Regions from separate parts of the uncultured Parvibaculum sp. genome, predicted to be linked through region 2. Evidence: predicted binding sites of a transcription regulator. Region 2 holds the regulator's gene; each other region holds the start of a gene.
The links. Region 2 encodes PhoB, which activates phosphate uptake and scavenging genes when phosphate is short. Its sites were predicted from a motif close to TGTCATNNANCTGTCAT; they were not measured.
Positions count from the first base shown of each region.

Region 1 (3,272 bases), on a different contig from region 2:
CGGCGTCGAGGGCGAGGTCGCGCCCCTGCCGCTGGGCGCCTATGGCAGCTTCAAGCGGCGCGGCCTCCGGCCGCTCCCGATCGAGGTCGAACTCTATCCGCTGCGCGTCACGCAGCAGCATGAGGACTGGCCCGAGAAGCGGCAGCGCCGCCGCCACTGGGCCTCGCTGAACGAGGCCCGCAAGCTGCTGTCGGAACCGCGCCTTGCCGAACTGGCATTGATGCTGCGCGGGCAGCCGTAGCAGCGGAAAGAGGTGCCGTGCATCCCTCTCAACCCACCCGCCCCTGGGGGCGGGTCGAAAAATTCGAGCTTGCGAAGAATTTTTCGGGGCGGGGGAGAGGGCGCCGCGGCCCCCGCCCCGAAATTTGTTTCGCTTGCGCTTCACAAATTTCGACCCTCCCCAAGGGGAGGGTGGCGACAAGGAGGTAACCGACTAGTTTTTGACGGCCGCCTCAAGCCATGGTGAGTTTCAGCACCACATAGATACCGCCCGCCAGCATTCCGGCCGCCGGCACGGTGATCACCCAGGCGGCGGCGATGGTCAGCACATGGGCGCGCCGCACCAGACGGCGTGCCTCGCGCTTGGTCTGGCGGCGGATCGCCTCTTCGGGCGTCTTGTTCAGCGTGTCGGGGTCGCCGGCGCGGACCTTCTTCTTTTTCGGCGCATCGGCATTGAGGCCGTTATTGGCCAGGAATTCGCGCAGGAAGCCGACGCCGAAGACGCCGCCGATCGCGATATGGGTCGAGGAGACCGGCAGGCCCAGCGCCGAGGCGATCAGCACCGTGATGGCGGCGGCCAGCGCGACGCAGAAGGCGCGCACCGCATCCATCTTGGTGATCTTCTCGCCCACCGTGCGAATGAGGCGCGGGCCGAACAGTGCCAGGCCGAGCGCGATGCCCATGGCGCCGATCAGCAGCACCCAGAGCGGCAGCGCCACCTTGTCGGGCGCGGCCTGACCGGCCTCGGCCGCGGCCACGATGGCGGCCAGCGGACCGACTGCATTGGCGACGTCGTTGGCGCCATGCGCAAAGGACAGGAGGGCGGCGGCGAAGATCAGCGGCAGGGTGAAGAGCTTGGCCACATGCTTGCGGCGGTTCTCGATCGCCGCGGCGCGCCGCTCGACCCAGGGCCGGGTCATGAACCAGCCGGCGACGAAACCGGCCGCGCCGAGCGCCCAGACCGTTCCGGCTGCGGGCTTCCAGACACGCGAGAAGCCCTTCAGCGCCAGATACATCGCGAAGACGCCGGCCATCAGGCCGATCATCACCGGCACCCAGCGTTTCGCCGCCGCGATGCGGTCGTCGTCGCGGAACAGCACCCGCCATTTGACGAAACCGAGAAGGGCGGCCGCGATGATGCCGCCCATCACCGGCGAGATCACCCAGCTCGCCGCGATCGCGCCCATCATCGGCCAGTTGATCGCCGCCATGCCGGCGGCGGCGATGCCGGCGCCGACCACGCCGCCGACGATCGAATGGGTCGTCGAGACGGGCGCGTTGAGGAAGGTCGCGAGATGCAGCCACATGCCGGCCGCAAGGAGCGACGCCACCATCAGCATCACGAAATCGAGGACCTGGAACGCTTCGGCCGGCTGCACGATGTTGCGCGAGATCGTGTTGACGACGTCGCCGCCCGCCAGGATCGCGCCCGCCGCCTCGCAGATCGCGGCGATGACCAGCGCGGCGCCGAGCGGCAGGGCGCGGCTGCCGACCGCCGGCCCCATGTTGTTGGCGACGTCGTTGGCGCCGATGTTCAGCGCCATGTAGCCGGCGATCACGCCGCCCGCGATCACGAACAGGCTCAACGGCCCTGCCGGGGCAAGGCCGCTCATGAACAGGAACACCGCCAGCAGGAAAATGATCGCCAGACCCGGCGCCGCGATCGAGCGCGACAGCGCATAGGTCGCCTCTTCGAGACGGACGACCTTTTTCAGATCCTTGTCGAGTGTGCTCTTCGCCAAAATCGCCCCCGAATCGTCCGCCGCCCGCGGGCAGACCGGCCGGGGAGAGCCTTTAGCATTTCGGGCGGTTCCCGCCTAGGGTTTGTGACAGTTTTTTGACAGTTGCGTGACAGAGGGGGGGGTCCGCTGCCGTTTTCGCTGTCACTCGGGGGGCATCAGCGGCCAGTCGACGATGCGGTCCTCGAGGTCTTCCATGTCGACCTCGTCCTCGTAGAGAAACCGTCCGTGGACGGACATACCGGCCAGCCGTACTGCCTCGTATTCGCCCGAGACCAGCGGGTGCCACCAGGGCAGATCCTTGCCTTCCTTCAACAGCCTGTAGGCGCAGGAGGGCGGCATCCAGTCGATGTCATCGAGATTCTTCGGCGTCAGCGTCACGCAATCGGGCACGCGCACAGAGCGGTTCGGATAGTCGGAGCAGCGGCAGGTCTCCGCATCCAGCAGACGGCAGGCGATGTCGGTATATTCGATCGTGCCCGTGTCCTCGTCCTCGAGCTTGGTCAGGCAGCACTTCGCGCAGCCGTCGCAGAGGCTCTCCCACTCCGCGCGGTTCATTTCGTCAAGGCGTTTGACACGCCAGAAGGGTTCGCCGGTGCCGTTCATTCCGGGACAGAAGCGCGCGCCGCGGCTTCCGTCAAGCGGTTCCGGAAAGTCGCACTTTTCCTGCCCCCGCTTTGCCGCGATGCCGCCCTATTCCCCGCACAAAGTTGATCCAGTCTCGTTTCGGCGCAGATCCGGCTGGCACAAGGCTCGCATGAAAACCCTGTCCGGATAACGCCGGACGTGTAGCTTTCGAGGCCATTAACCGTGTCGCAGGACGATCACGATCTCTACCCGATGCGCGCGCAGCAGCGCGGCACGCCGGTGCACGACCTGCCGATACCGCCGGACAGGAATGACGGCGACCGCCCGCGCGCGAAACGGCGCTGGCAGCCCGACCTCCTCGCGACAACATCATTCATTCTGACGGCGTTCATTCTGGGCACGTTTACACTGGTCCTGTTGATGTTGCCCAACCTGCAACGGGTGATCGATGCCGGGCCCGATGAAACGCTGATGCTGACGGTGCTCGACACCAATGGCGACGAGATCGGCAGCCGCGGCAAACGCACGGCACCAACCGTTCCGCTTGGCGAACTGCCGCCCTATCTGATCATGGCCGTGCTCGCGACCGAGGATCGCCGTTTCTACCAACACAACGGTTTCGATCCGCGCGGCATCGCGCGCGCCATGTGGTCAAATCTCAAGGCGCTCGACTTCGTCGAAGGCGGATCGACGATCACGCAGCAGGTCGCCAAGAATCTCTATCTC
Region 1 is NZ_CAXBIB010000011.1:7,926-11,197, forward strand. It holds gene AAC071_RS10085 (NUDIX hydrolase) at 1-241, shown strand, start outside; gene AAC071_RS10090 (inorganic phosphate transporter) at 453-1,961, opposite strand; gene AAC071_RS10095 (YcgN family cysteine cluster protein) at 2,103-2,564, opposite strand; gene AAC071_RS10100 (PBP1A family penicillin-binding protein) at 2,769-3,272, shown strand, end outside.
Region 1: the regulator PhoB is predicted to act here: its motif matches at 2,057-2,073, upstream of AAC071_RS10090 (inorganic phosphate transporter).

Region 2 (3,272 bases):
CGGCATTCTTTCATCTCGGCAATCTTGTCGAGGAAGGCGAGACCGAACGTATGTTCACCAATCCGTCCGACCAGCGCACCCAGGACTACATCACGGGCCGCTTCGGCTAGAGCCAACAGGAGTGACGGACGTGACCCAGCACATCGTAAAATCGTTCCAGGAAGAACTCGACACCCTGGCAACCAGCATTGCCCAGATGGGCGGCCTCACCGAAGCGCAGCTTTCGGCGGCCATCGAAGCGGTTGTGCGGCGCGATGCGCAGCTTGCCGAGCGCACCATCCGCGAGGATCAGCGGATCGATGTGCTGGAGGCCGAAATCGAATCGCATGCGGTCCGCATGATTGCGCTGCGTCAGCCGATGGCGGCCGATCTGCGCGAGGCTATCGCGGCGATCAAGATCTCGATCGATCTCGAGCGTATCGGCGATCTGGCCAAGAACATCGCCAAGCGCGCCCTTGTTCTGCAGAACGACTTCGAAGGCGCCGCCAAGCTGATCCAGGGCATCGCCCGGATGGGACGTCTGGCCCAGCGGCAGCTGAAGCAGGTGCTCGATGCCTATGCCAATCGCGAGGCGGCCGCAGCCATGGAGGTTTGGCGCGAGGACGAGGAAATCGACGCCATGTACAATTCGGTCTTCCGCGAATTGCTGACCTACATGATGGAAGACCCGCGCACCATCGGCGTCTCGACGCATCTGCTGTTCATTGCCAAGAACATCGAGCGCATTGGCGATCATGCCACCAACATCGCCGAAACGGTCGGTTATCTGGTGACAGGTGAATGGGTGCAGGACGAACGTCCCAAGGGCGATACAACCAGCATGACTGCCATCGAGGCGGAAAACTGAGGAAATCTGGAGGAATCATGTCCATGATGCTTGCCCATACCGGCGAAGAGGCTCAGGATTTCGTCGGGAACGACCGGAATCAGTTCGAGAGACGCATGAAACCGACTGTGATGATCGTCGAGGATGAGGAAGCGCTGCTGACGCTGCTTCAGTACAATCTCGACAAGGAAGGCTACAAGGTCATCACCGCATCCGACGGCGAGGAAGCGGTGCTGATGATCAAGGAGACGACGCCTGATCTCGTGCTGCTCGACTGGATGCTGCCCAGCCTTTCGGGCATCGAAATCTGCCGTCGCCTGCGGGCGCGGGATGAAACCCGCAACCTGCCGATCATCATGATCACGGCGCGCGGCGAGGAGGGGGACCGTATCCGCGGCCTCGACACCGGCGCCGACGATTATCTGACCAAGCCTTTTTCGATGACCGAGCTGCTGGCGCGTGTCCGTGCTGTCATGCGCCGCATTCGTCCGGCGTTGACGGAAGACATGATCACCTTCGGCGACATCGTCGTCGACCGCGCTGCCCACCGGGTGCGCCGCGGCGAACGCGAAGTGCGTCTGGGGCCGACCGAATATCGTCTGCTCGATCACCTGATCCAGCATCCCGGCCGGGTCTTCAGTCGCGAACAGTTGCTCGATGCGGTCTGGGGATCGGACGTCTATGTCGAGGCTCGCACGGTTGACGTTCATGTCGGCCGGCTGCGCCGGGCGCTCAACGACAAGGGCGAGAAGGATCCGATCCGCACCGTTCGCTCGGCCGGCTATTCGCTGGACGAACAGTTCCAGGCCTGACGGGTTCGGTCCTTACAGCAATGAAAAACCGGCAACCGCGAAAGCGGATGCCGGTTTTCCTTTCCCCTCGACGCCCCGAAAGGCCCTGGTTCAGCTGACCAGTCGATGGTCCTTGCTGCGCTGACGCTCGCGATTGCGCCGTGCCTGCGCGGGCTGATAGGCCATCCGCGCATGTTCGGTGCAATAGGGCGAGGCATTGTCGGCGCCACGGCCGCAGAAATGAAAGCCCGGCCGGCCGGGATCGCCGATCGGCCATTTGCAGGTGTGCTCGGTCAGCGTCAGTACGGTGGCGCGCTGACTCGGTTCGAGCATCCGTTCTTCCTGGACCGTCTCGCTGCGCGCTTCTGCCGTCTCGCGGGCGGCGTGCTCTTCATTGCGCGCTTCGCCGGTCAGCGGGTCGGGACGGCCTCGGACGAGCGTTCGCGGGCCCGTGCTGCGCGTGCGCGCCGGGCGGCTCGGTGTCGCCCGGCCCGACAGGCCGAGACGGTGCACCTTGCCGATAACGGCGTTACGGGTGACGCCGCCAAGCTGCTTGGCGACCTGGCTGGCACTCAGGCCGTCGGCCCAGAGCTTCTTCAGCAGTTCCACGCGTTCGTCGGTCCACATGATGCTCTTCCCCTTGGGGCCCCCTCTCGGCCCGATTGGACGCCTGCCGCTGAAATCCGACCCCACTAGATTTCGTAGGCGTTAAGCAAAAATATACAATATAAAGCCCAATTGCCGCAACCGGGCGTGTCGGTGCCAGTGGCCTTATCCACAGAAAAGAACCATCCTCGTGGCTTGTCTGCGGCCACACCGTCCCTTAAGTCTCGCCGATGCTTGCCGATCACAGGAGCGCCCGATGACCCCCACTCCCTGGCCCGCCGAGGGCGCCCGCCGCTTCGGTGCGGTCAACTGGCTCGGCATGTGGACCCTCTATCTGAAGGAAGTGCGCCGTTTCTGGAAGGTGATGACCCAGACCATCGCCGCACCGGTCATCACGACGCTGCTCTATCTGGCGATCTTCGCGCTCGCCATCGGCAAGTTCCGCCCCGACATTCACGGCGTGCCGTTTGTCGAATTCCTGGCGCCCGGCCTGATCATGATGACCATGATCCAGAACGCTTTCGCCAACACCTCTTCCTCGCTGTTGATCTCGAAGATCCAGGGCAACATCGTCGATGTTCTGATGCCGCCCCTCTCGCCGATGGAGCTGAATATCGGCATCGCACTGGCCGGCGTGACGCGCGGCCTGGTCTGCGGCGGCGCGACCGCGCTTGCCATGTTGCCCTTTGTCGATCTTGGTCTGGCTCATGTCTGGGCACTGCTCTTCTTCGCCGCCGGCGCCTCGCTGATGCTATCGCTGTTCGGCATTCTGGGCGGCGTCTGGTCGGAGAAGTTCGACCATTTGCAGGCCGTGACCAATTTCGTGCTGCTGCCGCTGACATTTCTGTCGGGAACCTTCTATTCGGTGACCCAGCTTCCCGATTTTGCACACAGCGTCACGCTCTGGAATCCGGTCTTCTACCTGATCGACGGTTTCCGCTATGGCGTGACCGGCCACGCAGACGGTTCGCTCGAAATCGGCATTGCGCTGGTGATCGGCGTCAATCTTGTGCTCTGGTGTCTTTGTCATATGCTCTTCCGCACCGGCT
Region 2 is NZ_CAXBIB010000006.1:174,250-177,521, reverse strand. It holds gene pstB (phosphate ABC transporter ATP-binding protein PstB) at 1-110, shown strand, start outside; gene phoU (phosphate signaling complex protein PhoU) at 131-847, shown strand; gene phoB (phosphate regulon transcriptional regulator PhoB) at 943-1,638, shown strand; gene AAC071_RS07105 (GcrA family cell cycle regulator) at 1,729-2,247, opposite strand; gene AAC071_RS07100 (ABC transporter permease) at 2,480-3,272, shown strand, end outside.

Region 3 (3,272 bases), on a different contig from region 2:
ATGCGCCTGCGGGTACTTCTTCTTCAGATGTTCGAGGCGCGGACCTTCGCCGACGATCATTTTCGTGCCGGGCAGATCGAGATCGAGAAAGGCTTCAAGATTCTTTTCGACCGCCACGCGGCCGACATTGAGCCAGACCGGCCGCGCAAGGCCCATCGGGTGTGCGTCCTGCAGGTCCTCGCGCGGCCGGTAGCGTTCGACATCGACGCCGCGCGACCAGATCACCGGCTCGCCGAAGCCGCGGTCCGTGAGTTCCGTCTGCAGGGAAGGCGTCGCCACCATCAGCGCGGTCGATTTCGCATGGAAGCGGCGCAGGAAGGCATAGCCCCATGCGAGCGGAATGCCGGTGCGCGCGTTGAGGTATTCGGCAAAGCGCGTGTGGAACGAGGTCGAGAAGGGAATCCCCTTGCGCAGGCAGAAGCGCCGCGCCGCGAGGCCGAGCGGTCCTTCGGTCGCGATATGAATGGCGTTGGGATTGGCCTGGCGGATGATCCGCGCGATCCTGGCGCCCGGGAAAAGCGCCAGCCGGATTTCCTTGTAGGTCGGCAGCGGCACGGTGCGGAAGAGATCGGGCGTGATGAAGGTCACTTCATGTCCCATCGCTTCGAGATGCTGCGTCAGCTGCTGCAATGTGCGTACCACGCCGTTGACCTGCGGCGGCGCGGCGTCGGAAACGATGACGATGCGCAAGGGTTCGGAAAAGCGGCCGACATCCTTCGGCAGCGGTTTGCCGCGCAGTCGGCTCAAGAGCCTCGCGACGCGGCGCTTCTTGCGGGGCGCCAGCGGGGGAAGCGGCGTAAGCGTGGTGCTCATGGCCATCAGGCGGCGCTCAATGCCGGCATGACGTCGTCCTCATGCGGTTCGGTCTCGAGATGGCCCAGGCCGTTCTCCCAGGAGAATTTCTGCCAGACGATCAGCGACAGGGCGCCGGTCTCGTCTTCCGACAGGGCCGTGCAGCTTTCGACCCAGTCGCCGTCATTGCAGTAGAGAATGCCGTCCATGTCGCGCATTTCGGCATGATGGATGTGACCGCAGACCACGCCGTCGACGCCGCGCTCGCGCGCCTCGCGGGCGACCGCCTGTTCGTAGCTCGAGATGTATTCGACCGCGTTCTTGACGCGGTTCTTGAGGTAGGACGAGAGCGACCAGTAGGAGAGGCCGAAGAAGCGGCGCACCTCGTGCAGCCAGTTGTTGAGCACCAGCGCCAGCCCATAGGCGCGGTCGCCGAGATGGGCGAGCCATTTGGCATATTTGACGACGCTGTCGAACTGGTCGCCATGCAGCACCAGCAGACGTCTGCCGTCGGCGGTCTCGTGGATCGCTTCGCCGGTCACGTCGATGCCGCCGAAATTGAGTCCGGTATAGTCGCGCAGCGCCTCGTCGTGATTGCCGGGCACATAGATGATGGTTGCGCCCTTGCGGGCCTTGCGCAGGAATTCCTGCACCACGGCGTTATGCGCGGCATTCCAGTACCAGGAGCGCTTGATGCGCCAGCCGTCGACAATGTCGCCGACCAGATAGAAGGTCTCGGCGTCGTTGTGGCGCAGGAAGTCGAGCAGCAGCTCGGCCTTGCAGCCCGGCGTGCCCAGATGAATGTCGGAGAGGAAAAGCGTACGGTGCTGCTTGCGGTGTTTGGGGCGCGGGCCGAGCAGTCTTTCGTCGAGGCCGTTGCGCCGCGCCTTTGCGCGGGCCGCCTCCTTGCGGGATGTCTTTGCCGATTTCGGCGGCGGCGCGGTCGCCGCCTCTTCCAGCCGTCTCGGCAAGCCCGTTTCGATCACTGTCATATTCGCGTCGATCGCCTTGTTGCACTCATCTTGCGTTGGTCGTCCTGCTTATCCCTGGTCGGCTGGCTCGCCTGTGCCGATCAATCTGGCTATAAGCGAATCGCCCGGCTGCGTTCGTCACGAATATGGGTGCGCCGCAACAAGGATTTGTGACATTTTTTTGACAGTTTGATGACAGAGGGGGGTAAGAGCCGTTCGGTGCTGCGTCGTTTCATCCATATTATTGTCAATCCGGCCGCCGGAAACCGCAACCGTGCGCTGCTCGATCGCGTCGTCGCGCGTCTGCGCGCGCATGGTGCCGATGTGGCGATCGAAGAAACGCAGGCGCCCGGTCATGCCACCGAGCTGGCGCGCGCGGCGGCGCAGGCGGGCCGGGCCGATGTGATCGTTGCGGCCGGCGGCGACGGCACGATCAACGAGGTCGCGCGTGGCCTGATGGGGCAGGGCGTTCCGCTCGGCATTCTGCCGCTCGGCACGGCCAATGTGCTAGCCATCGAGATCGGTCTTCGTCCGCAAGCAGACGAAATCGCGGCGATGCTGCGTAGCGGGCCGGCCGAATTGATCGGCACCGGCCTTGTCGACGGCGCGGTCTTCCTGCTGATGGTCGGCATCGGATATGATGGCGTGGTCGTGCACGGCATCGATCCGCGTCTCAAGCGCCTGTGGGGCAAGGGTGCGTTCATCTGGTCGGGATTGAAGGAATGGCTGCGCGGTCCGGGCCGGGATATCCGTCTTGTCGTCGACGGCCGGGAGAAGCGCGCGGCATGGGCCATCGTCACCAATGCGCGGCACTATGCCGGCCCCTTCGTGCTGGCGCCGCAATCCGACATCACCCTGCCGGGGCTAACGCTCTTTCTGCTGCATGACGGCAGCCGTTTCGGCCTTGCGCGCTTTCTGGCGGCGCTTGCCCTTGGCCGTGTGGCGCGATTACGCAGCGTCGAGATATTGCCGGCACGGCATATCGACGTCACAGCCCCGGCCGGTCTTGCCGTCGAAGTGGATGGCGACGCGCGCGGTCACCTGCCGCTGACGATCGAACAAGGGACGCAGTTCCTGCGCCTTGTGGTGCCGGGTCAGGCGGCGTCGGCACCGAAGCGCGGTCGGCCGAAGCCGTTGCGCGACGGCAGTGCGGCGGCGGCGGCCCAGCGGCCGTAATATTCGGCCAGCGATACCGACACGCCATCCGAGCCCATGATGCGCGCATGTTCACGGTTGAGGCGGCGCGGTTCGGTGACGCCGCAGGAATGCGCGATCACGCAGACTTCCTGCGTCACGCGTTCGGCATAGCGGCGTACGCGTTCGCCCTTGTCGGTCACGTCGAGGCCGCGCTGCAGGCGCTTGTTATGTGTGGTGATGCCGGTCGGGCAGGTGTTCTTGTTGCACTGAAGTGCCTGGATGCAGCCCAGCGAGAACATGAAGCCGCGCGCCGAGCAGACGAAATCGGCGCCGACGCAAAGCGCCCAGGCGACCTCGGCCGGCGTGATCAGC
Region 3 is NZ_CAXBIB010000020.1:7,033-10,304, forward strand. It holds gene AAC071_RS14360 (glycosyltransferase family 1 protein) at 1-813, opposite strand, end outside; gene AAC071_RS14365 (UDP-2,3-diacylglucosamine diphosphatase) at 819-1,784, opposite strand; gene AAC071_RS14370 (diacylglycerol kinase family protein) at 1,983-2,939, shown strand; gene AAC071_RS14375 (FMN-binding glutamate synthase family protein) at 2,858-3,272, opposite strand, start outside.
Region 3: the regulator PhoB is predicted to act here: its motif matches at 1,945-1,961, upstream of AAC071_RS14365 (UDP-2,3-diacylglucosamine diphosphatase).